Regions from separate parts of the Microbulbifer sp. CnH-101-G genome, predicted to be linked through region 1. Evidence: predicted binding sites of a transcription regulator. Region 1 holds the regulator's gene; the other holds the start of a gene.
What was found. Region 1 encodes PhoB, which activates phosphate uptake and scavenging genes when phosphate is short. Its sites were predicted from a motif close to TGTCATAAANNTGTAACA; they were not measured.
Positions count from the first base shown of each region.

Region 2: a site for PhoB is predicted at 1,531-1,548, ahead of ACJJID_RS14780 (PhoX family protein). Genes of this name have one in related genera too.

Region 1 covers NZ_CP174292.1:3,866,746-3,881,711, reverse strand. Annotated here, with positions in the region: gene pstB (phosphate ABC transporter ATP-binding protein PstB) at 1-703, shown strand, start outside; gene phoU (phosphate signaling complex protein PhoU) at 729-1,436, shown strand; gene ACJJID_RS17230 (antibiotic biosynthesis monooxygenase family protein) at 1,653-1,976, shown strand; gene ACJJID_RS17225 (putative porin) at 2,254-3,048, shown strand; gene ACJJID_RS17220 (putative porin) at 3,209-4,165, shown strand; gene ACJJID_RS17215 (M48 family metalloprotease) at 4,236-5,522, opposite strand; gene ACJJID_RS17210 (DUF4265 domain-containing protein) at 5,592-6,071, shown strand; gene yaaA (peroxide stress protein YaaA) at 6,140-6,916, shown strand; gene ACJJID_RS17200 (DUF938 domain-containing protein) at 6,913-7,524, shown strand; gene ACJJID_RS17195 (hypothetical protein) at 7,527-7,886, shown strand; gene phoR (phosphate regulon sensor histidine kinase PhoR) at 7,909-9,240, opposite strand; gene phoB (phosphate regulon transcriptional regulator PhoB) at 9,375-10,079, opposite strand; gene ubiA (4-hydroxybenzoate octaprenyltransferase) at 10,189-11,031, opposite strand; gene ACJJID_RS17175 (chorismate--pyruvate lyase family protein) at 11,095-11,676, opposite strand; gene ACJJID_RS17170 (dicarboxylate/amino acid:cation symporter) at 11,823-13,142, shown strand; gene recG (ATP-dependent DNA helicase RecG) at 13,155-14,966, opposite strand, start outside.
Region 2 covers NZ_CP174292.1:3,338,682-3,353,647, forward strand. Annotated here, with positions in the region: gene ACJJID_RS14775 (TonB-dependent receptor) at 1-1,428, opposite strand, end outside; gene ACJJID_RS14780 (PhoX family protein) at 1,767-3,689, shown strand; gene pstS (phosphate ABC transporter substrate-binding protein PstS) at 3,818-4,903, shown strand; gene ACJJID_RS14790 (diguanylate cyclase) at 4,905-6,788, opposite strand; gene ACJJID_RS14795 (MarC family protein) at 7,249-7,857, opposite strand; gene aceK (bifunctional isocitrate dehydrogenase kinase/phosphatase) at 8,026-9,780, shown strand; gene ACJJID_RS14805 (hypothetical protein) at 9,837-10,340, shown strand; gene ppk1 (polyphosphate kinase 1) at 10,430-12,481, opposite strand; gene ACJJID_RS14815 (Ppx/GppA phosphatase family protein) at 12,719-14,197, shown strand; gene ACJJID_RS14820 (protein adenylyltransferase SelO) at 14,268-14,966, shown strand, end outside.

The sequences.
Region 1 (14,966 bases):
TATTCACAACGTTGGCCTGGATATCGGTCGCAATGAAGTTGTGGCGATGATCGGCCCATCCGGTTGTGGTAAGTCCACCTTCCTGCGCTGCCTCAACCGCATGAACGACACCATTGAAGGCTGTCGGGTTGAAGGTGAGCTGAGTTTGGATGGCGACCCCATTTATGGTCCCAAGGTGGATGTTGTACCTCTGCGCGCACGGGTGGGGATGGTGTTCCAGAAACCCAATCCCTTTCCCAAGTCCATCTATGAAAACGTGGCCTACGGCCCCAAGATTCACGGAATCGCCAGCCGCCGCGCGGACCTGGATGAAATTGTGGAAAACAGCCTGCGCCGCGCCGGCCTCTGGGATGAGGTCAAGGATCGTTTGGATAAACCAGGTACCGGCCTGTCTGGCGGTCAGCAGCAGCGTCTGTGTATCGCCCGTGCAATTGCAGTGAGCCCGGAAGTGATTCTGATGGATGAGCCCTGCTCCGCTCTGGACCCAATTGCCACTGCACGGATTGAAGAACTGATTGATGAGCTGCGCGAGAACTACACTATTGCCATCGTGACTCACTCGATGCAGCAGGCGGCTCGTGTCAGCCAGCGCACGGCTTATTTCCATCTGGGACATCTAGTCGAGGTTAACGACACTGAAACCGTGTTCACCAATCCGGAGCACGAACTAACCGAAGCCTATATTACCGGCCGCTTCGGCTGAGCCAGTTCTGCCCCGAGGGATAACTATGGAAATGCACTTCGATCAACATATCTCCCGCCAGTTCAACGAGGACCTGGAGGGAATCAAGACCGAGATGTTAGAGATGGGCGGCATGGTCGCCCGCCAGGTAGCCGATGCCGTCGATGCCCTGTCCAATGCCGACAGCCAGCTGGCGGAGGAAGTCCTGCGCATCGAAGAGGAAATCGACAAGTGTGAGATGGCCCTGGACGAGCACGCGACCTTGATTATCGCTAAGCGCCAGCCCGCCGCCTCGGATTTACGCATGGTGATGTCGGTAACCCGCATCGCCCGCGACCTGGAACGTATTGGTGATGAGGCCAGCAAGATCGCGAAAATGGCGATTGCGCTCACCGACGAGGGCACCTCACCGCGCGGCTATACCGAGATACGCCACCTGGCCAATGCCGTGCGTAAAATGCTCAACGATGCCCTGGATGCCTACACTCGTTTCGATGTGGAGTCCGCATTACGCACCCTCGCCGAGGATGAGCAGGTGGATATGGATTACCGCACCGCTGTTCGCGAGCTGGTGACTTATATGATGGAAGATCCACGCAGTATTTCCCGTGTAATCAATGTGCTGTGGACACTGCGCTCACTGGAGCGTATCGGTGACCACGCCAAAAATATCTGTGAGCAGGTGGTCTATCTGGTGGAAGGGGCGGATATTCGCCACGGCCACGAGAGAAACCTGAACTTAAGGAAATCCTAAGTTCCCCACCCAAAAGAAAAGGTCGCTTAACGCGGCCTTTTTTATTGCGTGTGCTTACTGAAAAGATGGAAAGGAAGAGTTCACTAAATTTTTGAGTCGAGAGAGAAATAGAAGCACTGCTACCAGTGCGTAGGGAATTATTCACAATGTGTCATAAGAGCGGAGCGTTCTTTTCTACTTTTCTACTTGCAAGTAGATAGCTCAAGGAGATAGTCGGTGAAATATATTTTTGAGGTTCGAATTAAGGAAGGCTTCACAGCGGAAGAATATGCCGATGCCTGGGTACGTGCGTCCCAATTAATTCAGCGAGCACCTGGGGCTATGGGGACGGAACTTTTGCAAAAGATCGGTGACGAAAATACTCTGATCGCCATCGCTACCTGGCATAGTAAAATTGAACGCGATGCCATGCAGTCTCGGCACACGACAGAAATTGACAGAATTATTCAAAGCGTTGCTCCTTTTGTAGGTATACGCCTTTTAGGTGAGTATGAGGAGTTTCGAAAAGTAGATAGTTCTTTTACAGATAGTAAGCGCTAAGGATAACTAGAAAACCTGAATAGAAGCTGAATAAATAAAAGTTTTTCTCAGTCATTAAACAACAGCAAATAATACACACCCTTACAAGGAGATAACTGCTTACGGCAACATATAATTTAGTACAGACTGCGTCATTCGCTACATCCCCCGTTTTCACTCCCTTCGTCGCAAAGTCTTCATAAACTGACTTTGTGTAATTAGCTGTGGTTGCGGACAAAAAAACTTTTGCTACAATCCGCATCCCAATTTGGATCCATAGTTAACGAAGGATTTTAAAATGAGATTCAAGCTCGCAGCTCTTCCCCTGATGCTTCTCGCCGCAACCGCTGGTGCCGAGGAGTACAACTCTTTTACTAAATCTAAGTACACCAATTTAGAGAATGATGCAGATAGTTTTACTATTGGCAGCCAGTATTTTTTTAGTGGAAAAGAAACTCTCGGTCCTCTGAAAGAATTTGAGTACATCAACAAAGTTAGTAATATTTACGGTGATTTTTCTCATTACAATGAAGGTAGTGAAGACTCTGATATTTTTACAGTTGGTGGAGAATACTTTGCATCTAACGGGATCGTTTTGGGTGCTCAGTTAGCAGATTTTGGTGAAGAAAATATTGATACTCTATCAATAGGTTATCTCTTTACTCCTAACTTCCTGGTTAGCCTGGAGCATGAAGATAACGACAGCGATAATGAGTTGTCTGTAAATGCTCGTTATAACCATCAGCTGAATGCAACAGATTACATAGGTTTCGACTTTTCCGTTGACGAAGAGTTTGATACCCGCAGCTTGTCCTCGAAGTATTTTACTCACCTGGGTGGCGAGCAGTACCTGACAGCAGAACTGGCTTATGTTAGCTACGATGAGGGCGATGACTATTGGAAGTTGGGCACAGAGTACTTCTTTACTCAGCGCACCTCCGTCGGCTTTACTTTCGATGAAAATGAAGAGTTTAAGCTGGGCATGAACCATTTCTTCAGCCGTAATTTTGCCGTTGAAGCGGCTTATGTTTCCAATACTGATAGTGATGATGATTACGATATCTACCAAATTGGTATGACCGTACAGCTGTAAGTCAGAAAGGGCTATCTTCGATAGCCCTTTTCTTTCCTTGGTTCATTATCGCCTGTTACCTAAGCGCCTATTTTTTGTCGTATTGTTATTGTTTCTAGCAATAAAAAATAACCTCCATTAAAATCTCGCAACTTTGAATTTATAGTTGGAAAAGGATTCTATGAAAAGTCTGAGGATGTCAATTTTCCCCCTGATGGTGCTGGCTACTGGCGTAACGGCTGAGGAGTATAAGTCGATAACTACGTTGAGTTATTCAGATAAAGAATACTCTTATCACGATCATTACTACAGCCCAATGGGATGGCCATATAGCCCAACGTCTGGTTATAGTGTTGAAGAAAATAAGTATAAAACCTCTTCCGTTGGTACTACTTATTTTTTTGGAGGAAAAGAAACTCTTGGGCCTCTAAAAGAATTTGAGTATATTAACAAGATTAGCAATATATCAGCACAGTTCTCTCGACACGAAATTCGGGATGATTATTGGCGGGATGATCACCATCAAAATTCACTTTCTACAAAAGGTGAGTATTTTTTAGAAAATGGTGTGGTACTGAGTGCTGGTATAGAAGATAAAAAATATGCCAATATTTATGATCAATCGATTGGTTATTTTTTCACTCCGAATGTTTTAGTGAAATTAAACTACAGTAATACTGATTTTAAGTATTTTGATGAGGAAGAAGAGTTTTCATTAACCGCTCAGTATAGCCACCAATTAAGTGATGCTGGTTATATTGGTTTTACAATGAATGTCGGTGAGGAAGCTGACGATCACACTTTATCTTCTAAATATTTCGTAGATTTCGGAAATGATAAGTATCTAAGTGTTGAGGCGAGTTATTATCACGGAAACGGAAGAGTATGGGGTGATGCCTCGGAGTTGAGTGCAGAGTTCTATTTTAATAAAGAGACTTCCGTCAATATAGCCTATGATGAAAATCATCGTTATAAATTAGGATTCTCCCACTTCTTTAATCGGAATATTGCCTTTGACGTAGTTTACTTAGCTGCAGCAACAAATAAGTACAATGGATATTACGAAGATTATGGGTGTGATGATTGCGATGCTTATCGGTATGACGAATACCGGCTGGGCTTGAGAGTTCAGTTATAATCTTCTGAAAGAAAAGGGCTATTTAATAGCCCTTTTTAATTTTTTAAATCAAAATTTCTAAAAGATAAATTCAGCCCTTTCCCGTCAATGCCTGTATCCGGGCCTGCGCTTTAGAGCCAATTTCTCCCCCCGCCCCGGCCGCAGTCTCGTAGTGCTTGAAAGCACTTTGTTTATTCCCCTGCTTTTCATATACCTCGCCCAGGTAGAAGTGTGCGTAGGCTGTTTCCAGGTAGCGTAGTGAGCGGTTTAAGTCTCTCTCCGCTGCGGTGTAATCATTTAGCTGCGCACTTGCCATGCCGCGTTTTAACCAGTGGGAAAACAGTGCTGGGTTTTTCTGTACGGCACGGTCGTAGGCTTGGTGGGCTTTATCAAATTGTTTTTTCTGGGCGAGCAGATCTCCTTCCAGTGCGAAGAAAGAGGCCTCTTTTGGTTGTTGCTTTTGTGCCTTTCGTACCAAATTCAGTGCCGTATCAAACTGCTTTTTATTGGCTGCGTTTAGGGCATCATCATAATTTTCATAGGCATCGGCATCACGTTTCAGTTGCGCTATGGCTTTTTGATAGGCATCGCGGTTGGTAACCCCGCCCTTGGGCAGGGATTTACTGTGCTCGATATTGGCGCTGACACGGGATTGTGATGGCGGGTGGCTGGCGAAGAGGGCTTCCAGGCCATTGCTTTGGCGACCCTTCGAGAGTTCAACGAACTTGCGTTGCAGACGCACGGCGCCCTGGGGATCATAGCCGGCGGCAGCCATATATTTCATGCCGTATTCGTCGGATTCAAATTCGTTACCGCGACCATAGCGGGCGATATAGGCGGAGCCTCCCAGCTGGCTGCCGGTAGAAATCAGGTCCGCATAGGCGGATTCCTTGGTGGCTGCACCGAGTACTGCCAGCCCCGCCTCGAGCACCTGTTGCTGTGACATGGCGGTGGCGGAGTGGCGTGCTGCAGCGTGGACAATCTCGTGGCCGAGTACAGCGGCTAGCTCCGCTTCATCCTCAAGCAGGACCAGCAAGCCCCGGTTAATGGCGATTTTGCCTCCAGGCAGTGCCCAGGCGTTGGGAACGGAGTTGTTCAACACCACAAATTCATAGGGTAGCTGCGGCTGGTCCGAGGCCCGTGCCAGTTTCTGCCCAACCCGGTTCACATACTCTTGCAAACTGGGGTCTATGGTGTACTGGCCACCCTGCTGTTGCTGGTTGATCGGGTATTGTTGCTGCCCTAAATTCAATTCCTGTTGGGTTGAAATCAGGGAAAGCTGTTGCTCTCCGGTTACCGGATTGGTGACACAACCACTGAGAATTGAGGTCGCTGTCAACGCCAGTGCGGCGAAGAAAGCCTGGTTACGCGAGATCATTGCTTGCCTCCCTGTATAATGCCGAGTATTCAACGATCACCCATTGTACACAGTCGGGGAATAGAGGTTATGACGGCACTTCAGGTAATTGAGTTATTTGCGGGCACCAATCCCGATGGCGAACCGGTGGTGGAGCGCTTACAGGTGCGTGTCAACGAGGACGATAGTTGCCAGTTGGTGCGTTCTCCCGCATTTATAAAAGGCATCGCCAGTGGCGATTGCATTAAGGTGGATAAAGATACCCAGCAGTTCGAACTGGTAAAGCGTTCGGGTAATCTGGCGATCCGCGTCTTTTGTCGCGGTAACAGCGCCGAACTTTCCGACCGCTTGAGCCCACAGCTGGAAAAACTTGGAGGAGAGCTGGATCTGGAAGTTCCACGAATGCTGGTATACAGCATCCATGTGAGCTGTGGTTTCGACAAAATTGAACAAATTCTTAATAGTGTCTGCGATGGTGCTAACAGTGCTTGGTACTACGGCAATGTCTACGATCCCAAAGATGGCCAGACCCCACTCAATTGGTGGCAGGATATACTGAAGCCAGAGTAGGCTATTGACCGCCGGTCCGAGTGGCTGGACCCAAACGGAAAGCAAAGCAGCGATAACTAAGGCACCCGATGTTAATAGTGATTTCTCCAGCCAAGACGCTGGACTATGAGAGCGAAATTCCCACCCTGGACACCACTCAACCGGATTTTCTCAAGGAGTCAGCGGCACTAATCAAAGAGTTGCGTGATTTGAGCCCACAACAGATCTCCAGCCTGATGAAGATTTCCGACAAGCTCGGTGTGTTGAATTACGACCGCTTCCAATCCTGGAAACGCCCTTTCACCGATAAGAATGCACGCCCAGCCCTGCTCGCATTTAAGGGGGATGTCTACACCGGTCTGGCTGCTGAAACCATGGGCAAGCGCGATTTCAGCTATGCCCAGAAGCACCTGCGTATGCTCTCCGGCCTCTACGGCCTGTTGCGCCCATTGGACTTGATGCAGCCCTATCGCCTGGAGATGGGGACCAAATTTGAAAACAGTCGCGGTAAAAATCTGTATGAATTTTGGGGAAAGCAAATTACTGAGGCGCTCAATTCACAGTTGCAGGCGCTGAAGAGTCGGGAGCTGGTCAACCTCGCTTCTAATGAGTACTTCAAGGCGGTAAAGCCCAAAGCGCTCGATGCGGAGGTAATCACTCCCCACTTCAAAGATCTAAAAAATGGCCAGTACAAAATGATCAGTTTCTTTGCCAAAAAGGCGCGGGGCATGATGAGCCGCTGGGCCATTGAGCAGCGGGTGAAGAAGGCGGAGGAGCTTAAAGACTTTGATATGGCTGGCTATTCCTATAATTCGGAGATGTCCAGTGAGCGGGATTGGGTCTTTACTCGGGATGAGCTGCCGTGAGCGATTCCAGCCTGCCGGATGCGCCGGCTTGTGCGCGCAATCGCGATCCAATACTTTCCCACCTGCGCCGCCTGTTGGAGGCTAGCCAACAGGTATTGGAGGTGGGGAGCGGCACAGGCCAGCACGCGGTCTACTTTGCCCCGCGCCTGCCCCACTTAATCTGGCAGACCTCGGAACGCGCAGAAATGCTGCCCGGCGTACGCGCGTGGCTGGCGAGTGCGCCCGCACAGAACCTGCGCCAACCACTGGCCCTGGATGTCGATGCGTCCTGGCCTGAGCTGAATTTTGATGCGGTGTTTAGTGCAAATACCCTGCATATTATGTCGCGGGAGTCGGTCCAGCGCTTTTTTCACCAACTGCGCACCCTGCTACAACCTGGTGGTCTGTTGGTTGTTTATGGCCCCTTCAAGATCGATGGTAGTTTTATCGGCCCCAGCAATGCAGATTTCGATACCTATCTCAAAGAGCGCAATCCCGACAGCGGTATTCGCGATCTGGAGTGGTTGGACCAGTTGGCAGGGGGTGTGGGCATGCAGCGAGAAGAATTAAATTACCTGCCGGCGAACAATCAGTTGGTTGTTTGGCGTAAAAACGATAACAAGGAGTGATTATGCCCGTATGGTTTGAAGTGTCGGTCGTTGTGGCCTTTGCCATAGGGGCGGTTTTCTTTTTCGCTAAATACCGCGAGACTGCCGCCGCCCTGCATGAGAGTGAGCGCATGAAAACACGCCTCTCCAATGACTTGAATCGCTATAAGGATGTACCGCGGCTGCGCGCGTTGCGCGATGCATTGGTCGGTACCAAACCTCTGCCCATAGATGATGACGGCAATGAGCATCTGCTATTGCGGGATGGAGACTTGCAGTTGCATCACTTGATTTTGCGCCGGGAGAGTACCCCGGTACACGATGAAGAGGAAGCTACCTACATAAAAGATGGTGAGCCGGTAAAACTATCAGAATTTGAATAGCTTTTACTGATGCAGGGGCGGATCAGGAATCCGCCTTTTCGTTTTGTAGCAGTGCCCTGGAGGGTTTTTCTTCCAGCTTGGTGGAGGGAAAGTGCAGGGTGAAGGTGCTGCCCTGACCGGGGACGCTCCGAACACTCATTTCTGCGCCGTGGCGCAACAATACATGTTTGACAATGGCCAGGCCCAATCCTGTACCGCCACTATCGCGGGAGCGACCGGGGTCGACTCGGTAAAAACGTTCGGTAAGACGCGGGATATGAATCGGATCTATGCCGATACCCTGGTCCTGCACACTGAAGTGTCCGCCATCGTTATCCTGCCACCAGCGCAGCTGGATTTCTCCATTCCCCGGACTGTATTTCACCGCATTGAACGCAAGATTAGCGAAGGCGCTGTGTAGCTCGCTGGCATCGCCGCGAATGCTGCAATCCCCTTCGCAGTCCACCGTGACCGGGTGGCGGTCACCGCTAAAGCTGCGCGCCTCCCGGGCAACCCGCTCCATCAATTCGCGGACATCCACGGAAACGTCGCTGGATTTTCGCTCGGAAGTCTCCAGGCGTGCCAGGAGAAGCAGATCGTTGACCAACGTGGTCATGCGCGCGGCTTGTTCCTCCATCTGAACCAGGGGACGTCGCCAGGCGGGGGGGGCCATATCGCTGCTCTGTAGGGTTTCCAGGTAGCCGGCGATTACGGTGAGTGGAGTGCGCAGTTCATGGGAGACATTAGCGACAAAATCCCGGCGCATCTGCTCGAGATTGTGCAGGCGAGTGATATCGCGAACGATCACCAGGGCTTCATCCTTACCGTAGCGGGTGACTTCCAGCTGTAGGTGAAGAGCTTCATTACCCGGCGCCTGCAGGGTCAGTGGTCCGCGGGGACTGTTGTCCTCGCTGTGCATATAGCTGACAAATCCGGGATCGCGCACGAAGTTCACCAGGGACTGCCCCTGATCACTGGACTGTAGGCCGAGTAGCTCGCCGGCGGCGGGGTTCCACCAGGCCAGGTGGTCGCCATTTTCCAATGCCACAATACCTTCGCGCAGGGCACTAGTACTGTCCTGAACACGGCGCAACATGGCATGCAGCTTTTGTTTTTCGCGGCGGTGGCGGCGCTGCATGCGGTAGAAGTCGTCGTAGATTTCGCCCCAGATACCAAAAGCGGTAGGCGCAGGGCCGCGGCGGCCATTGGCCAGCCATCGATTGAAGCGGTGCTGTTGCCACAGCACCGAGAGCAGGTAGGCTGCCAGCCCCAAAATCAGGGTCAGGGACCACTCGGAGGTGGTGAACCCTAGGGTTAAGCAGCCCAGTGCAATAATTAAAAAGCGCGAAAATTCGCCAATACTGCGATCTAACATAGCCTTGCCGTGTTACCTGGCGGTCGTCGGGAGGGCTGGTGTCCACCCCCGCACTCAGTACATCTTAGAAACCCGATCCTCTACAGGAGTGACCAAGGGTTACCGCGGGAGTCAGTGCCGATCCAGAAGGATTGTCACACTTTTTCGACAGTTTGCACAGAAAATCGATAGCCGGTGCCGCGCACTGTCTGGATATAGCGGTCGTGACCATCCAGTGCCAGTGCCTTGCGCAGGCGGCGGATATGTACGTCGACCGTGCGCTCCTCCACATACACATTACCGCCCCAGACATGATCCAGCAGTTGGGTGCGGGTGTAGGCGCGCTCCTGGTGAGAGAGGAAGAAGGTCAGCAGGCGAAATTCGGTCGGGCCCATATCCACCGGCTGTCCCTTGATGTTGACCCTGTGGCTGATAGGGTCCAGAACCAAATCTCCGGCGCTGAGGGGGTCTTCGGGGGTGGCTGGGCCGGCGCGGCGCAGCACTGCCTTGAGGCGCGCCACCAGTTCACGGGGGGAGAATGGCTTGGTGATATAGTCGTCGGCGCCCGTCTCTAACCCTTTGATTTTATTATCTTCTTCACCCTTGGCGGTGAGCATGATAATGGGCACCGCAGTGGTCAGCTCATCGCGCTTGAGGCGGCGGGCCAGCTCCACACCGGACACATCGGGCAGCATCCAATCGAGGAGAATGAGGTCTGGCTTTTCGTCGATGACCAGGGCGTGGGCCTCCTGGGCGTTCTCCGCCTCCAGGCAGCGGTAGTCTGCCATTTCCAACGCCACCCGCAGCATATCGCGGACTGCTGCTTCGTCGTCGACAATCAGGATTGTTTTACTGTGCATTTGGCTGCCATACCCGTTCTGTTGTCAGAAGTTCCCGGTTATGACCGGGGATTAAACGGGATTTATATGACAAATATATGACGGTTGTGCCTCAACTCCCAGGCCTGGATCAATTGAAGAGGTAATGCAGGAATATTCCGGCAAATATCGCCAATCCTACCCAGTTGTTATGGAGAAATGCTTTGAAGCAGGCGTTTCTGTCTCGGTCGCGGATCAGCCACTGCTGGTAGGAAAAGAGCGCCGCCACGATAGCCATAGCCACATAGTAAATGGCTCCGAGAGCAAAGCGCTGGCCCATCAACAGTAGTGCCAGTAACACCAAAAACTGCAGGGCTGCAGTTATGGCTCTGTCCATATCCCCGAACAGAATTGCCGTGGACTTGACCCCGATTTTCAGGTCGTCATCCCGATCCACCATGGCATAGAAGGTGTCGTAGCAGAGAGTCCACAACAGGTTGGCAGTATAAAGAAGCCAAGCCTGTGGCGGGACTTCGCCAGTCACTGCGGCAAAAGCCATGGGGATGCCCATACTGAATGCCGCACCCAGTACCACTTGTGGCAGGTGAGTATGGCGCTTAGCGAAGGGGTAGCAGAAGGCCAATGCCAGTGCTGGCAATGACAATAAAATCGTTAGCAGGTTGGTGGTGAGGACCAGTAGAAAAGCCGCGAAGCTGAGCCCGGCAAAGAGGCCCAGGGCTGCCTTGGGGGTAATACTTCCTGTGGCGAGGGGGCGCGTGGCGGTGCGCTTTACATGGCCGTCAATCTCGCGGTCGGCAAAGTCGTTTACCGCACAGCCGGCCGCGCGCATCAGTATGACTCCCAGGGTGAACACCGCAAACAGGTGCAGCCCTGGCCAGCCGCCCGCGGCGAGCCAAAGTGCGGCCCAGGTTGGCCATAGCAGTAGCAGGGAGCCGATGGGCCTATCCATACGCGCCAATTGCCAGTAGGGCATTACTGCGGGCCAGCGCGCGGCGATTTGTTGGCTTATCACGGTAGCTTATCTCCCTGTGTTTGGTTATTGGTTTGTGGGGGCTATGGGTGGGCCGTCGGGACGAAAGTGCGTGAGGAAGGCCTCTGCCACCAGCAGGGGTTTGCCCCGCAGCCAGAATATTGAACGGCGCCCCCAGACATTATCGCCCTCGCTGCAGAGCCCTTGAGCCTGCAAATCGGGGTTGCGGCGCAACTGGTTGAACTCTATTTCACCGCGGCGAATCCCCGGCTCGCTGAAAAGCAGCTCCCCCAGGGGGCGGCTGTCCAGGCTGCGCAGGTTGCGGGACTTGCCCTGCAGGCTGCGCAGGGGCAGGACACTGCGTGCGTAAACCCAGGGCTGGCCACATCCCAGCAATAGAACCTCTCGCACCAGGGCGCGGCTGCGGCGATTTAAATTGAGTGCGCGGCACTCCTCGGCGCGGGGCAGTTGCCAGCTTTGGCCGAGTACCCGCACGCTAAAGTCCCCTCCACTCAATTGCTTCAGGGCTGCAGTGAGCGAACCGGTGTACGCCAGCCACGGCATCAGGTTTTCCGGTGGCTGGGACTGCGCCGGTTCAAATGGCCGCCCCTGCCAATCGCCCGCAGGTACAAATGGAGATTGGTGCAACGATAACTCCGCAGTCTGCAAAAGTGGGCATTGTACCCTGCCCTCTGGCGGCTGGCGCCACCCCGTTGGATTTTTGCTCACCGGGGCGGCAATGGATATAGTGCTCCCTTTAATGAAAACAATGAATTTATAAAGAGAAGCTTGTTATGGGGCTTACGACCAAAATTCTTCTGGGGATGGTGGCGGGCATCGGCCTGGGGGTCTTGTTCAATTACTTGAATGCCAGCCAGTTGTTGGGTGCCGGCGTTACCGAGGCCATCAATCTCTATCTGACAGAGGGGCTCTTCGACATCATCGGTCGGATCTTTATCGCTTCGCTGAAATTGATGGTGGTGCCACTGGTATTGGTTTCTCTGATCAGCGGTGCCTGTGCCCTGTCAGAGGGCAGCCGGATCGGGCCGCTGGCGGGTAAAACTGTTCTGCTTTATATGCTCACTACGGCGATTGCCATAACAGTGGCCTTGTGCCTGGCACTGGTATTCCAGCCTGGGGTTGGTGTGAGTGAGGCCGCTGCGACAGTAAATTCTACGTTCCAGCCAAAGGAGTCTCCGCCTCTTTCTGAAGTCCTGGTGAATATCTTCCCCACTAACCCGGTCGCGGCTATGGCCGAAGGTAATATGCTGCAGATTATCGTGTTTGCCCTGTTGATGGGCTACGCGATTTCCCGTTGCGGTGAGCCGGGCCAGCGAATTGCCGCATTCTTTAACGATTTGAATACCGTTGTACTGCGCATGGTTGGGGTGCTGATGGTATTTGCACCCTATGGGGTCTTCGCTCTATTGGCGAAGACATTTGCGGATCTTGGCTTCAGTGGGTTGGTGCAACTGGGTAAATACTTCCTGGTCGTTTTATCTGCCCTGCTGCTCCATGCCCTGGGTGTTTACTCGATTATCTTGAAGCTTTTGAGCGGCCTCAACCCGCTGGAGCTGATAAAGAAAATGTGGTCGACCATGGTCTTCGCTTTCAGTACCGCATCCTCAGCGGCCACCATTCCGGTAACTCTGTCGACGGTGGAAAAGCGTCTCGGCGTCGATAACAAGATCGCTGCTTTTACTGTACCCCTTGGCGCCACTATTAATATGGATGGCACCGCGATTATGCAGGGTGTGGCTACGGTCTTTATCGCCCAATTCTATGGCATTGATATTGGTTTTACCGGCTATCTCACCGTAATTCTGACGGCAACTCTGGCCTCCATTGGTACCGCGGGGGTACCCGGCGTTGGTCTGATCATGCTCGGTATGGTGCTGCAGCAGGTGGGTCTGCCGCTGGAGGGTATCGCCATTATTATCGGCGTCGACCGCTTGTTGGATATGGTGCGCACTGCAGTGAATATCACCGGCGATGCGGTGGTGAGCAGCGTGGTGGCTAAGAGTGAGGGCGCACTGGATGAGGAGGTCTACTATGACTCCAATTACAACAGTGTAAACGCCAACGACCAGCAAAATACTATCGGCGCCCACTGAGGCGCCCAGCTATCAAGCCTCGGCAAAGCGGGGCTTGTTCTGTAGCCAGCGCTTGATCAGCTGGCTGCGCATTTCCTGACTCAGAGCTGGAGATACGGCGATTTTTTGCACCTGCGGCAGCAGTTCCGCATCCCGCTGTAGATCGGCGATGCGGTGCTGGATCTCCCCGGTCTGGCGGGTGCCGAGAATTTCACCGGGGCCGCGCAGGCGCAGGTCCTCTTCTGCGATGGCGAAGCCGTCGCTGTGCTGGCGCAGTGCCTGTAAACGCGCGCGGCCATTTTGTGAAAGCGGAGTGCCGTAAAGCAGCACACAGTGACTGGCAATAGAACCGCGCCCTACCCGACCGCGCAGCTGGTGCAGCTGGGCGAGGCCCAGGCGCTCGGGGTTTTCGATAATCATCAGGCTGGCATTGGGCACATCCACCCCGACCTCAATCACTGTGGTTGCCACCAACAGGTCAACCTCACCGGCTTTAAAGGCACTCATAACCTGCTCTTTCTGTTCTGGCTTGAGGCGCCCGTGTACCAGGGCTACGCGCGCACCGTCGAGCATCTCCGCTAATTCCTCGGCGGTGGACTCCGCTGCCTGAGCCTGCAGACTCTCGGACTCCTCAATCAGGGTACAGACCCAATAGGCCTGGCGTCCTTCGGCGATGGCACTGTGCACTCTTTCCATCACCTGATCGCGGCGATCGTTGGAGATTGCCACGGTGTTGATCGGCTGGCGCCCGGGGGGCAGCTCGTCAATGATGGAGCAATCCAGGTCGGCAAAGGCGGACATCGCCAGTGTGCGGGGTATCGGGGTAGCGGTCATGATCAACTGGTGTGGTTGCAACCTGCCGGTCGCTCCGCTGGCAGCGCCTTTCTCGCGCAACTCCAAACGCTGGCGCACCCCGAAGCGGTGCTGCTCGTCGATAATTACCAGCACCAAGTTGTGGAACACCACGCCTTCCTGGAAGAGTGCGTGGGTGCCCACCACCAGCTGCGCCTCGCCACTGGCAATTTTTCCCAACTGCTCGCGTCGCTCGGCGGCCTTTAAGCTGCCGGTGAGTTGCGCGACCTGAACACCGAGAGGTTCAAGCCAGTTGCAGAAATTGATTCGGTGTTGTTCGGCGAGAATCTCTGTCGGTGCCATCACCACCACCTGAGCCCCAGCGCCGATGCCTTTGAGGGCGGCCATGGCGGCTACCAGAGTTTTGCCGGCGCCGACATCTCCTTGCAGCAGGCGCATCATGGGGATGTCCTGGGCGAGGTCTTCGGCGATCTCCTCGCAGACCCGTTGTTGTGCACCGGTGAGCGCAAATGGCAGGCGCGAGAGAAAATCCCTCTCCAGGGATTCGTTTACGGGTAGTGGCGGTGCCGCGACCCTGGCGCTGTTGCGCCGCAGTTCCAGCAGGCTCAAGTGGTGTGCGAGCAGTTCTTCCAATGCCAGGCGCTGCTGCGCGGGATGCGTGCCGGCGGCGAGCTGTTCCAGCTGAGTGCCGGCAGGGGGCGAATGCAAATAAATCAGGGCGTCACTCAGGGGATAACGCAGTGTTTTTGGCAATAACTCAGCGGGTAGCAGCTCAGTAACCGCTCCGCTTCGCAGTAGAGCCACTGCCTGCTGCATCAGGCCGCGCATACGCCCCTGGCTGACGCCTTCGGTCAGGGGGTAAACCGGTGTCAGGGTTTCCTCGGTAGCGGCGTTTTCACTGCCGACCACCTCAGTTTCCGGGTGGTACAGCTCCAGGCCGGCGGCGCCGCGTCGTGCCTCGCCGAAGCAACGCAGGCGCACACCGCGGGCAAAGCGGTTTTTCTGCGCTGCAGAAAAGTGGAAAAAACGCAG
Region 2 (14,966 bases), 530 kb from region 1:
ACCACCAAAGCCATCATAAACACTGGCATTCAGGTCACCGCTTTTTTCTCGCTGGCGTTCGTGCAAGCCAAACTGCACGGTTGAGGCATAATCCCCCCACTCTATTTCCCTGGAAAAATCCAAGCGTACACTCAGCTCCTCATCCTCGGTGAAGTTATCCTCAATCACCAGCTCGTCCAGCTGGTAATTAGAGGGGTCTATTATTTTTTCAGCATCGGAACGGCCCACCGCCATACGCGGGGTCTTATCGGCTTCCACATAACCGAGGCGCAGTGGTTCGAGGACAAAGTCGGTATCACGACGGTGAGGCTCGGATTCCTCCGCATGGGAATAGCCCAGCGCGTAGGACAGACCCCATTGTTCGAAATTGTGCTCACCACCCAGTACTGTCGAAATAATTTCCTGTTCTTCCAGGCGATCCTTCAGAGATTTTTCCAGTGCCGCCTCGTCCCAAATTGCGGAATTTCTGGAAATCATTTCCGGCTCATCGCGTTCCGCATCTAATTTCCAGGAATTGCGCTGACGGATCTCCTGATCAGAGAAGTCGGAATAAAGACTATGCAGATATATCCGCGCATCGCTGCTCAGTTCCAGATCAAAATTGGCGGCCACGCCGGTGCGCTCGCGGGTAATGGTGTAGTCCCGCTGCTCTATTTCAGTTGCGCCGATTCCCTCACTGCCATCTTCGGCCACAAGTTGTCTCCAGCTGCCATCGGTCTCGATATTTTCAGAACCAAAATCCCGTTCCTGATGGCTAACCGCCAGGGCAATACCGAAACGTCTATCGCCCTCGAGATCAATAACATTGGTCATGGTGGCTGCGTATTTGGGGCTGTGCTCTTCCTGCAGGTCGCTGTAACTGTTTTCAACGCTGAATTTATAGCGGCTGCCATCGTAATCCAGTGCGTTGATACTCTTGATCTCTATCGCCCCGCCGATGGAGTCTGCACTCATATCTGGAGTTAGGGTCTTAAATACTTCCAAACTGGCGAGCAGGTCTGAGGGAATCACATCCAGGGCCACAGCGCGGCTATCTGTTTCCGGGGCGGGCAGGCTCACGCCATTGATGGTGGCGGCATTTAGGTTGGGGTCTATACCGCGCACCCCCACAAAACGCCCCTCCCCCTGGTCGCGGGCAATAAAGACCCCTGGCATCCGCTGCAGGGCCTCGGTCACATTGGCATCCGGTAACTCACCGATGGCATTAGAGGTTTGTACCGCCACCAGCTTGTTGGAGTCCCGCTGGCGATCCAGGTCACTGCGCGCGTTGCTGGCTTGGGCGGTAACAGTCACCATTTCCATGGCGCGGGCCTGGTTGTCCTGTGCATAGGTATTAGCGCACAGAGCGACATTGGCGCAAAAAATTGCGGCGGCAAGTGTGGTAATGGGTGTATTGGGCAATCGAAAACTGATGTTTGAATTTTTCATGGCGTCCCACTCCGATTAATGCCGATGGCGTATTTAGTGGCTTATGAGTTGGAGCGCAGACTAGTGGGCGACTATGAACTTTACATGACGGTTTTTTTAAGCTGTCATCAAGCTTTCAGAAATGCCTGGGAATATTCCTGCAAAAATGAAATATCATTCATTATTTATTTGGCGTTATGCAAAAAATTTATTACTTATAACTTTACTGGCTGCAGACTGAAATAAATAGATGACTCACCAGTTGAGGTAGCCAGAAAATACAATAATTTTCACCTTATGATTTTTTAGTAGTCCAATAAAAGCCTTTTTCTCAGGTTTCCTGCAATGGAGCAGCTGTAATGAAAGATTTCCCGAAAAATCCCGGCCGTCGAAAGCTACTCAAAGCCATAGGCGGTGCCACTGCTGCTGGCGCGGCCACCAGTTTTATTCCTGGTTGTGGCTCGGAGCATAAACAGAAGAATCTTTCTTTTCAGGAAGTTCCCCATAGCCTGGATTTCAACCATCACCTGCCCCAGGGTTATAGCGCTGATATTCTGCTGAGATGGGGCGACCCCATTGTCGATAACATCGAGCAGTTTGATCCGAAACAACTAACCGCACAGAGCCAATTGCAACGCTTTGGCTACAACAATGACTTTATCGCCTTTATGCCACTGGCAGAGGGTACCCCTGCGGGGCGCGGTGATATTCACTGTCAGAGCGGCAATAGCGATCGCGGCCTGCTGTGTGTAAACCACGAATATACCCAGCCGCACCTGATGTTTTCCGGCTATAACGATGAATATAGTGCCACCCGTGGTGTCAGCGCAGAGCACGTCGCAATAGAAATGGCCGCCTGCGGGCACTCGGTTGTGGAAATCAAGCGCGCAGGCAAGGGCTGGCAGCCTGTCTTAGACAGCCCCTATAACCGCCGCATCACCTCAACCACGCCGATGCAAATTAGCGGCCCCGCTGCCGGGGATAAGCGCCTGCAAACCACTGCAGATCCCTCTGGCACCCAGGTGCTCGGCACCATTGGCAACTGCGCCGGTGGCAAGACCCCCTGGGGCACGGTGTTGGTGGCCGAAGAGGGATTTGGCGGCGCTTTCCAGGGTGACCCCGACAAGATCGAGGACCCTCGCGAGGCACGTAATCATCGCGATTTCGGTATAACACCCCACAACCGCAACTTGGGCGAATACGACCGGCGCTTTGATATCCAACACGAACCCAACGAGCCCAACCGCTTTGGCTGGATGGTGGAGTACGACCCCTACGATCCCCAGTCCACTCCGCGCAAACTGACTAACCTGGGCCGGTTTGAACACGAGGGCTTTACCCTGGTATGCAAGCCAAACCAGCCTGTGGTGGCCTATGGCGGCGATGATGACGAGGGCCAGTTCGTCTACCGCTATGTCTCGAAAGAGGCTTACCTTCCACAAGCTCCAGCCCACAATCGCAAGTTACTGACCGAGGGCACACTCTATGCCGCACGTTTTGATCAGGACGGCAGCGGACAGTGGCTGCCGCTGGTATTCGGGCAGGGGCCTCTAAGCAGTAAAAATGATTTTCACAACCAGGCAGATGTCTTGATTGATGCACGCCGAGCCGCCGCACTGCTGGGCGCTACCCCCATGGATCGCCCGGAGGATGTGGAGACCAATCCCCATAACGACTGCACCTATGTAATGCTAACCAAGAATAAAAGCCGCACCGAGGATGGAGTGGATGCTGCCAACCCCCGCGCACGCAACGCTGCCGGGCATATTTTGGAAATTGTTCCCCCTGGAAAAAGTGGCGTAAGAGACCACGCTAGCGACAAGTTTCACTGGCGGCAGTTTCTTCTGGGTGGTAACCCCAATGCCGAAAATCCCTTGGAGCGCGGCGCCTACGGCCAGCAATCCAGCTACAACATTTCCAGTCACGGTTGGTTTGCCAATCCGGATAATGTCGCCTTCGACCCCCAGGGCAATATGTGGGTGGCCACAGACGGCTGTGAGAGCTTCGGCTTTCACGATGGACTCTGGGCCATGGCCACTGAGGGCCCACTGCGCGCCGCGCCCAAGCACTTCTTTGGTTGCCCCCGGGGCGCCGAAGTATGCGGCCCAGAGTTTACCCCCAATGGCAAAACCCTGTTTGTCTCGGTGCAACACCCCGCCGATGCCCTCAATTCTACCTACGACCAACCACTGCACCGCTGGCCGGATAACAACCCAGAGCTACCACCGCGCCCCTCGGTATTGGCCATCTACCGGGACGATGGCGGCGAAGTAGGTAGTTAATATCATTGGGGCGGCGCACTTTCACACGGCGCCGCCAGCCCTGCTAGAATTTTTCTATTGAAGCCCTTTTTTGCGGCTCGCCGCCGGCCTCGAATAAGAGGCTGGCGGCCATTTAGTTGAGGTACCCCATGTTATCGAGGTGCGCCGCTGTTCTACGCCGCCTTGCAGTCATCCTGGTGGTGGCCACTAGCATCCCACTCCTGGGCCTGCAGCTTCAAGCTCAGGTACCAGAAAACCCCGTTAACTTACGGGGCAGTGGCGCCAGTTTTCCCTACCCGGTTTATGTGGAGTGGTTTCGCCAGTTCACTCATCGCGAAAACAATATTTTTATTTTTTACGAAATGACCAGTAGTGGCGACGGTATTCGCGATTTTCTCGGCCATACCGTAAATTTTGCCGCCTCCGACGCGGCCATAGAAATCGATGAGCTAAAAAAGGTCAAAGAGGGCGGTGTTGTATTGCCTGTCACCGCTGGGCAGGTGGTATTGGTGTTTAACTTGCCTGGTATCGACACATTAAAGTTATCACGGAAAGCCTATGTAGGCATTTTTATGGGCAAGGTCCGCCACTGGGACGACCCGCTTATCGCCGCCAGCAATCCCAATGTTAAATTGCCGCGTACGGAAATTTCCGTGGTCACCCGCTCGGAGAGCTCTGGCACATCCTATATTTTTTCCGGCCACCTCAGCGCTGTTAGTGAGGAGTTTCGCCAAAATATTGGGCTCGACCGCACTCCCGACTGGCCCAGGTTATCAACCTTCAAACGAGCACCCGGCAACCAAGGCGTGGCGGCCAAGGTGCGGGAAATTCCAGGGGCCATTGGCTATGTGGAGCACGGCTTTGCCAAAATCGTAAACTTACCGCTAGCGGTTTTAGAAAACCGTTCGGGTCGGTATATCGAGGCCAATGCTGAAACTGGGTCAGCCGCTTTGGAAGAAGTGGAATTCCCAGATAGTAAGCTACCGGTGAGCGGTGCTCCCAACCTGATCGCCTGGGTTTGGGACCCCGAGGGCAAGGATGCTTACCCAATTACCAGCTTTTCCTGGCTACTGCTCTACGCCAAGCAGGAGGACAATATCGCTCAGGCTTTGCGACAAATGCTGGTATTTATGTTGAGTCAGAAAGCCCAGGCGGAAGCCGGTAAAATTGGCTTAGTGCCCTTGCCGGAAAACGTTCGCCTCAGAGTGCTGAACGCCGTGACTTACGTACAGTAGTTCAGGATTCCACAGTTTCATACTCCAACACGCGGTTGCGCCCGCTCCTTTTGGCTCGGTAGAGGGCGTTGTCGGCATGCTGTAATAGCTCCAACACATCGCCCTGCCCTCGCAACTGCGCCACTCCAATACTAGCGGTAAATTGCACCGGGCCCTGGGCAGACTTAATCATAATCTTGGCGATATCCCTGTGGATTCGCTCGGCGACCACCAATGTGCCCGGACCATCAGCGCTGACCAGCAGTGCAAATTCTTCACCGCCTATGCGGCCAAACACATCTACTTCGCGTACATGCTGAGAAATCACCCTTGCGGTGGCACAGAGGGCCTGATCGCCAATCAGATGACCGTGGCGGTCATTAATGGATTTAAAACGATCGATATCCAGCATCAAAATGCCCAGGGGAATTCCCTTACGCTGAGCCAGCTTGAGCAGCCGATTAGACTCTTCAAAGAAGCTGCGCCGGTTGTGAATACCGGTAAGGGGGTCTGTGCGCGCCTCCAGTTCCGCCCTGGTCTTGGCTGCTTCCAATTCTCTGGTGCGAGACTGCACCAGTTCTTCCAGATCGGACTTGGAAATTTCCAGCTGCTGCAGATATTTTTTTTCCGCTCTGTCCTTCTGCAGGCGCAGGCGTTGCACCATTAAACCAATCGCGCCCATGATCGCCAGCATCTCCACAAAGGAGGCCACCGGCGGCCAGTAGTAGTTGACCGGGTTGTGTACCACAAAGCCGAGATCGCGCATTGCCTGCACCAGTAATCCCAGTACCAGGGTGGCCCAGCCCAAGGCAAAGACCCCTGCGGCATTTTCCCCCTGGCGCCAGCGAGTCATAGCGATGGGAACCACTATTGGGTAACACAGCAAAGCGATGATCATTGAGATCTGGGAGAGGGCCTTTAGCCCCAATAGCACACAACCGATCAGGAAAGCGGCATTGAGCATCATCAGCTGCAAAAGAAAATCCAGTTTTGGAGTGAACTGACGGGTTTCGAGAAATGTCCGCGCAAAAACAAGCCCGGCCATAATCGCCACAGCTCCACTCAGTGAGGCGTAACCCCAGTGGGAGCTGGCTGTCATCAGGTATTGGTGGGTATATCCCAACACCGTACCCCACACCAGAATTTTGCTGGCGCAGTAAAAAGAGTAGATATAGAGAATCTTCTCCTTAATCGCGATCGCTCCTACCAAGGCGAAGAGTGCCATTAGGAAGTAGCCCCCAAACAGAAACGCAATCAAGCTGGTTTCGCCTTTACTGTTCTGTTGCAACGCCTGAGGGCTCCAGATACGCAGGCTGGGAAATGCCACGCCCAAATCACCAACATCGAACCTCACCATCAACTCCTGAGTGGCCCCCGGTGCAATGGTAATTGGAAAAACAAAGCGGTTATGGGCCACCTGCCGGCTGGCAAAAGGTTCGTAAATAGAGAGGTGGCTGATCTCGCGGTAGAGATCACCACTAGCGGCCTCCCTACTGAAAGCCTGTAAACCCACCAGCTGGTGGTCAACGTACTCGATATGGAGGGTTGTAGGCTGGCTGTCACGATTGCGCAGAGTAAAATGAGACCAGAAGACACCGGCACTTAGGCCTGTGGAGCCAGCCGTCTCCAGAGTGCGAAACTCTCCAAGTTCATTAGCTTGTCGCGCAGTATAAATATCGCTCTCACCACTCTCGTCATGCCAGATGGCATGGAGACCGGTGGACTTTTCGCCGTTCTCGCTAAGAGTTACATCCAGGGGCGCATGTGCCCAGACCGGCGCATTGGATAAAAAAATCGTATGGATAAAGAGAAGTAGGAAGACACATAAAGCGGGACGAAAGTACCAAGATTTGAAAACAGCATGCCATAAATTAAGTAACCGCTGTCTTATTATTCTGTCTTTCATAATCCTGGCGCGCGGGAATAAACCTAACCGTTATAAATGCTTACCCTATAGCAGTAAATGACACCCTCTCACTCAACCTGGGACATTCTGGGTAAAAAGTACTTTTTAATAGGTAGGTTGCCGCATTTAACTTACCAAACAGCCCTACCTTAGCGTCTTAAAAGTACTTTAAAGATACTTACCGTATAAAGCTTTTATATTCAGGATAGTCTGTAAAAAAGTGAATATGCTTTTCGGAATGAGCCGCATTACTTCCAGTAAAATGGTCGACTGCTAAAAACCCTCGATCCACAGTACTCAAGTTGATTACATGACTTTTTGCAGTAGTGGGGTTATTTAACAAGACCTCAGTAATGGGAGAAAAGTAGCCCTAGGTAATGTTCAAATCGGGTCGGTCAGTGACCCCAGGTAAACACCCCGACAGGCTTTCGGGGTGTTTATTATTCCAAGCCTAGAGGACTTAGATGGAAAAGAACTGCTGAATCCCCAGCAATACGTTGGTGGTGGCTACTGAGGCGAGGATGAGCCCCATCACCCGGCTGACAATACTGGCGCCGGCATCACCGATAAAGCGGTATATCCAGTTCGCAGTGAGCAGCAACGCCAGCACAATGCCCAGCACCGCAAACATGGCAGTGGCGGTATTGAATTGGTGCATCATGTCGAAACGATGGTTATCAGTGAGCACCACGGCCGCCAACATGGCGCCCGGCGAGGCAATGGAGGGCACCGCCAGTGGAAATATGGCAGTCTCATGACCCTCGCGAACGATCTCCATCTCCTGCTCGGGCTTGCTATCGCCAAAGATCATGGTGAGGGCGAACAGGAACAGCACCACCCCACCGGCTACCTGGAAGGCGGAAAGCGGTACACCGATAGCTTCCAGCAGGAACTGGCCAGCCAACAAAAAGAACAACAAGATGCCGGCGGCCACCAATACCGCCAACCAGGCGATTTTACGTTTTTGCCATTCGGCATGACGGGAAGTGACCGCAATAAATACCGGCAGGGTGCCCACCGGGTCGATCACCGCAAAGAAAAAGACAAAACTACTGATCCAATCGTTCAATTGGTACTCCGGCGTGCCGTGCTACTATCCGCTTATTCCCTGCCGCGGGGAGATCGGCAAGCGCCGTGGCGGTAGAATCTGGAAAGGCACGGGATACTCCCGCCAGCCGCCCAAAACAGCTCCCCCGGACAAATGCTTAACCTGTAACCCAGAAACCAAGTCTAGTGCATGACAAATCACTCACCGACCGCCCGCCGCATCGCTAAGACCATCCTGAATGGTTTTGATGCGTATTTCGCAGACTACCAGAACATCACTCTAGGCGCCAAGGCACGCTTTGAGACCGCCTCCTGGCAGGCCGTTCATGATGCCAACAAGGAGCGTATTGACCTATACAAAACCAAGGTCAACCAGGTGCTCAAACTGGTGCATTCGGTGACCAGTAAAGACACCAGCCAGCTGGAACTTTGGAGAGATGCCCGCGCCACCTACGCGCAATTGATCGCCAATCACAGTAATTACGAGATCGCAGAAACCTTCTTTAACTCTGTATTTTGCAGCCAGTTCCATCACGCAGATATTCACGACAGAAATATTTTCGTCAAGCCCTCACGCGCTCCAGACGACAAACCGCTGCGGGATTACAGTATTTATATCAGCTACAGCGGGCGTGATGGACTCGAATACATGATCGAGGACATCCTCAAAGACTTCAGTTTTTCCGCCCCCTGGGAAAACATGCAGCGGGATATAGAAAATATTTGCGCGGCCCTGCGCGAGGCACCGCTGGCCAACCTGGAGAATGAGAAACAACTGCGTGTGGATATGCTGGAGTCAGTTTTCTACCGCAATAAGGCCGCCTATCTGGTTGGGCGTATGATTTTCAATGGCGAAGTGGTGCCCATTATTCTGCCCTGCTTGAATAACGGTCGCGGCGGCATTTTTGTAGATACCCTGCTGCACAGCAACGACTCCGCCAGTATCATCTTCAGTTTCACCCGCTCCTATTTTATGGTGGATGCGCCTATCCCCTCGCGCTTTGTACGCTTCCTCTCCACCATTATGCCGCTCAAGGAAAAGTCGGAATTGTACAATTCCATCGGCTTCCACAAGCACGGCAAGACGGAATTCTATCGCCATATCCTGGCGCATATGAAGGTAAGCAGCGACCAGTTTGTGATCGCCCCCGGTATCAAAGGCATGGTGATGAGTGTATTTACCCTGCCCTCCTATCCTGTGGTTTTCAAAGTCATCAAGGACCGCTTCGACCGCCCCAAAACCGTCACGGAAGAAATTGTGCGGGATAAATACAAATTTGTATCCCGCTCCGACCGGGTTGGGCGCATGGCCGATACCCAGGAGTACACCAACTTCATCTTCTATCGCAATCGCTTTAGCGAGGAGTTGCTGCGTGAACTGCAGGAGGTCGCGCCCTCCAAACTGGTCATTAATGAAAAATGGGTGATCATCAAGCATCTCTATGTTGAGCGGCGTATGGAACCCCTTAACCTCTATCTGCAAAACGCCAGCGAGGAGGAAACCCGCGAGGCCATGGAGGAGTATGGCAATGCCATCAAGCAGCTGGCAGCAGCCAATATCTTTCCCGGCGACATGCTCCTCAAGAATTTTGGTGTGACCCGTCACGGCCGTGTGGTTTTCTACGATTACGACGAACTTTGCCCCCTGACCGAATGCAACTTCCGCAAGATTCCCGAGGCGCAAACCCCCGAGCAGGAGCTGGCGGATAAACCCTGGTACACCGTGGATGAGGCAGATGTTTTCCCAGAAGAATTTCGCCTGTTCTTCTCTGGCAACCCCATCGCGCGTTCCGCTTTTGAGAGGCTACACAGCGATCTCTACGACTATCGTTATTGGAGACGTCTGCAAGATCGAATCCGCGCCGGACACGTGGAAAGTGCCTTCCCCTACCGACGCAAATGGCGCTTTCACCGCCGCGCCCCGGCCATCGCACGGAACAAATAAGCGCGCAAACTATGGCTATATTGGTAGGAGGCCCCCACAATTCGAACAGGTGAACAGTGCGCATATTTGCATGGGCCGCAACCCTCGCGGCCCTGGCTCTATTAACGGCCAGCGGCTGCGGTTATCTGCCCAGCGAAATGACCATCCCCGGCAAGGAAAAGGCACCGCCTCCTCACGCCCGTATCACCGGAAAGCCTCAAGTCGTCAGCTGTGCAACCCCTGCGCAAGGATTTCGCCAGATTCCTTTCGACAGCCTGTATACCTTTACCGGCAGTGAGCGTCAGCCATTTCAAGAGAAAACCAGTGTGCCAATGCAATACGATGTACTGGCCTATGTGTGGGGCAGCGAACGCTGTGCGCCGAGCGCCTTTTGCAGAAGAGGGAATTACTATTACTTAATCGGACGCGGACCCGGTAATGACTTCCAAACCTGGGTCGTTACCCCGCAGTATCCGCGTATGATTATTCAATCTCCCTGCGCCGAGCAATTGCGCATAGGGCAGCGCTACCGCTTCTCATTCAGCCGTGGCAAATTGGTGGGCTTCAGCCCAGTGAGATAGCGACTCGGCCAGCCACAAATGAGCCATCGTCAGATATCAATCAGGAATACCCTGCCTTAACGTTCTAATTTATCGGCCTCCACACTGGATTAATCTTCCTGGCCGAGGCGTTTCAGGTAACCGTAAATAGCATCCTGGGCGCGACAACTTTTTCCCTCTCGATTGGCCAGGCGGGTATTACTCTGCGTGGCATCCAAAATTCTCGCTTTCTGATTATCGCTCCACTGCAAATCCATAATATGCCTGATGGTCTTGCGATGCTCCGGGTTGGATACCGGAAAGGTGACCTCCACCCGCTGGTCCAAATTGCGCTTCATCAGATCAGCTGAGGACATCCACATAATCTCCTCGCCACCATTATGGAAAATGTACACGCGCGCGTGTTCCAGGTATTTATCGACCAGGCTGATAGCCTGGATATTGTCAGACAGTCCGGGAGTTTCACAGATTAGCGAACACATACCGCGAATCAGCAATTTTATTTTTACCCCTGCTGCACTGGCCCTATAGAGTTGCTCAATCACCTGGCTGTCGACCAGGTTATTGCATTTAAAAAACAGCCCAGCCTCACGCCCTTCCTTGGCCGCTTCTATCTCCCGCTCAGTAGCTTCTTCTAAGGAATTGCGCAGATTAAATGGTGAGACAATGATATTTCTATAAACAGGCCGCTTATCTGGAGAGCGCATAAATTCAAATACATTGTATATTTCACGGCCAACCGACTGGTCATTAGTCAGCAAGCTAAAATCACAATAAATACGAGCGGTGTTTTCATTGAAATTACCAGTGCCCAAATGAGTATAAAAACGGTTTTTGCCTTCCTCCCGCCGCACCACAGAAATTAATTTAGCATGTACTTTCAGACCCGGTATTCCGTAGACCACCTGAACACCAGCTTCTCTCAATTCATGAGACCAGTGGATATTGGCCATTTCATCGAAGCTCGCCCTAAGCTCCACTACGGCAATCACTTTTTTATTGTTTCTCACCGCATTGATTAGTGCGGCCACCACCCGTGAATTTTTTGCCACCCGGTACAGGCTGATACGAATTTCCCTGACCTTGGGATCTATGGCTGCCGACGCGAGGAAATTGGTGATCGCACGAAAATCGTGGTAGGGATAATAGAAAAGCTGATCCCCTAGCCTCAATTGTGCAAAGATACTCTCGTTGACCGGCAGGGTAGGCAATGGCGCCATGCGCTTGTAGCGATGACTGCGTGAGTCACTGGCAAAACCCATCAGGTCTTTGGAATTGTGATAACGCCCACCTGGGGTGTAGCTATCATAGCGGCCCATTTTTAACTTTTTCTTCACCAGCCCCAATAGTGCTTTGGGCATTTCCGCATCATAGGCCAGGCGCACCGGGTCCGCATATTTTCTCTGTTTAAGAGAGCGTTCAACGCGGTCCACAATATTCTGGGTAACCTCCTCACTGACTTCCAACTCTGCATCGCGGCTGATCTTAAACATATAAGCTTGAGCGGAGAGGATCGGCAGCACATGACGAAACACATCCATCAGGCAAGCACGAATGATATTATCCAGAACAATATAAACTTTTTCCCGCTTACCCTTGCGCGCCGGAATTTCCACAAAGCGCGAGAGGGTATCCGTTGGAATTTCCATAGCGGCATAGCGCCGCAGGTTACCTTTTAATGCAAGGGTAATTGCAAAATAAATATTCTTTTCGTTGAGCAACGGCATGGTATTGCGCTCATCGATAAAGAAAGGCTCCAACTCTGGCAGCACCTCGCGGTGAAAGTACTCTTCGACAAAAGCCCGCTGCTGCTCATTCAGGTGGGTTTCCCGGACAATGTGGATATTGTGCTTATCAAGGACCGAGAGCACTTCGGCATAGGCTTTGGAGTAGCGCCTTTGCAGCTGCAATACCCGACTATTAATTTGCCCTAGCAGGTCAGAAAAGTGCTGTTTCTGTTCCTCACCGATCGTAAATGCCGTGAGTCTACGAACATCGGCCACTCGCACCCGAAAAAATTCATCCAGGTTATTAGAGAAAATACCCAGAAAGTGTACCCGCTCGATAATGGGTACACTCTCATCTTCCACCTCCTGCAACACCCGTTCGTTAAAGGACAACCAGCTCAATTCTTTGGGGAAGAGGGGGATATCACTCGGCATCGGAAAACCATTTCACATAATTACCAGTTCAAACATCATAACAAGATCGACCGGGATAAAATCCCACAAAAAGACGAAATCTCTATGACAGGGGTATACTTAGCGCAAGCCGAGCTCTCTCAAAACAAACTCGTGCAGCTCTCCTTGACCCACAGGGTACTTCGCACTAACCAAAACTATTTGGTGATTTTGCAAGTGCAGGAGCGGTTTGCTCTATAAATTTAAGCAGGTGCCAGGATGCCTACACAAACACCGATTGAACGCTATGTCGCGCTCGACCTCGGTTCCAACAGCTTCCACCTGTTACTGGCAGAATTCCGTGGGCAGCGTATGGTGCGCCTGCATACAGACCGCGCGATGGTGCGCCTGGCGGAGGGGTTGAACGCCCATCACCACCTGGACCCGGCGGTGTCTGAGCGCGCCCTGGCCGCCCTTACCCGCTTCCAGCCGGTACTACAAAAACTGCCGGCCGATCATATTCGCGTCGTCGGCACCAATACCCTCCGTGCCGCCGCGGCCAATGCCGATGGCTTTCTCGAAGAGGCCGAGTCAATTCTCGGCGTGCCCGTGGAAATTATTAGCGGCATTGAGGAGGCGCGGCTAATTTACAGTGGAGTAATGGCCGCTGCCGACGGTCCACCGCGGCTTCGCTGCATCATCGATATCGGCGGAGGCTCCACCGAACTGGTGCGCGGTAGCGAAGCCCCTCAACAATTGCAAAGCCTGAACATGGGCTGTGTTTCCTACAGCCGACGTTTTTTTGCCGATGGCTTAATCAGCGAAAACACCGTCAACCATTTTAAGCGCGCACAGCGTGCCGCCCGTGCAGAGCTGCAGGAGCTACAGCACATCGCAGCCGAGGCGGAAGTAATCGGTTGCTCGGGCAGTGTGAAAGCGGTTTCCCGGGTGCTCAATGGAGGGGAAGTGGCGGATATCCTGCGGGAGGATATCAACCGGCTCGCCGAAGAAGTCTCCCAGGTGGAGCATATCGCCGAACTGGACCTGCCCAATCTCGATGAGGAGCGACGCCCTGTATTCGCCGCTGGCCTGGCAATCCTGCATGCCATCTTCTGTGAGCTGGATATCCAACGTATGGAAGTTTCCCCTTATGCCATCCGCGAGGGCATAGTGCACGACCTGGCGGGGCGACTGCACGGTGGCGATCGCCGCGCCAGCACAGTAGACGCCGTGGTACAGCGCTGGCAGATCGATCAAAACCAGGTGCGCCGCGTCAACGACACCGCACTTAAACTGCTGCAGCAACTCCGCCCCGAATTTCCACTCGAGGGCAGGCAGCGGCTGCGCTGGGCCATCCAGTTACACGAAGTAGGACTGGCGCTTACCCACAGCAGCTTCCGAAAACTTGGTGCCTATATGATCAAGCACGCGGATATGGCCGGATTTTCCAATGGTGAGCAGGAACACCTGGCCTATCTGGTGCGCAACCAGCGCGGCACCATCAAGCCTCCTAAAGAACACTATGGTTTCCACCCGAGCCCGGATTTACTGCTGTGCCTGCGCCTGGCCTGTATTATTCACCGCGACCGCACGGAGCGCACTCTGCAGGGTGTTAACCTGGCAGACCAAGGAGACGCCTTCCGCCTGCAGATAGCGCGGGACTGGCTCGACAAGAGCCCCGCCATCGAAGAGCTGCTCTACCAGGAGGAGCAGCATTGGCAATCGCAGAATCGTCCGTTGCGCCTACTGGCGGTTTAATCTTTTCAGCCAATTCAAGGGCCCGATTTAGAGCGAGCCCGCAGCCATTTGCAACCTACAATCAGTACCTATGAAGCTCAGAGAAGTTACCCTCAGCCACCACTACGCCGATATGGGCGATGTTTTTGGCCGCCGTATCGCCCCCACGCCTTTCAAGCACCCACAGCTAATCGATATCAACCCCGCGGTGCTGCAGCTACTCGGAATCGATGCTTCAGAGGCGACCAATCCCGACTGGGCCCAACTGGGCTGTGGTGCCAAGCTATTTCAGGGCAGCCGCCCCTTCGCCATGAAGTACACAGGCCATCAGTTTGGCGTCTACAACCCGGATCTGGGTGACGGTCGCGCCCTGCTGCTGGGGGAGATAGGGCACCAGGGCAAAGAATGGGAATTGCACCTGAAAGGCGCCGGCCAAACCCCCTACTCCCGCTTTGGTGACGGCCGCGCGGTGTTGCGCTCCACCATTCGGGAATATCTCGCCGGAGAGGCCTTAAGTGGCCTGGGCATTCGCTCTACCCGCGCGTTGAGTATCGTCGGCAGCGACGAGTCAGTGACCCGCGAGCAAATTGAAAGAGGCGCCATGCTGATCCGCGTGGCCGAGAGTCATGTGCGCTTCGGCCACTTCGAATACCTGTTTTACACCAAGCAACTACAGGCCCAGCAACAGCTTATCGGTGAGATTTGCCGGCGTTTTGTTCCCAATACCCAAGGGCTCAATGTCGGCGAGCAGGCCGAAGCCATGCTGCGTTTTACCACCAAACGCAGTGCC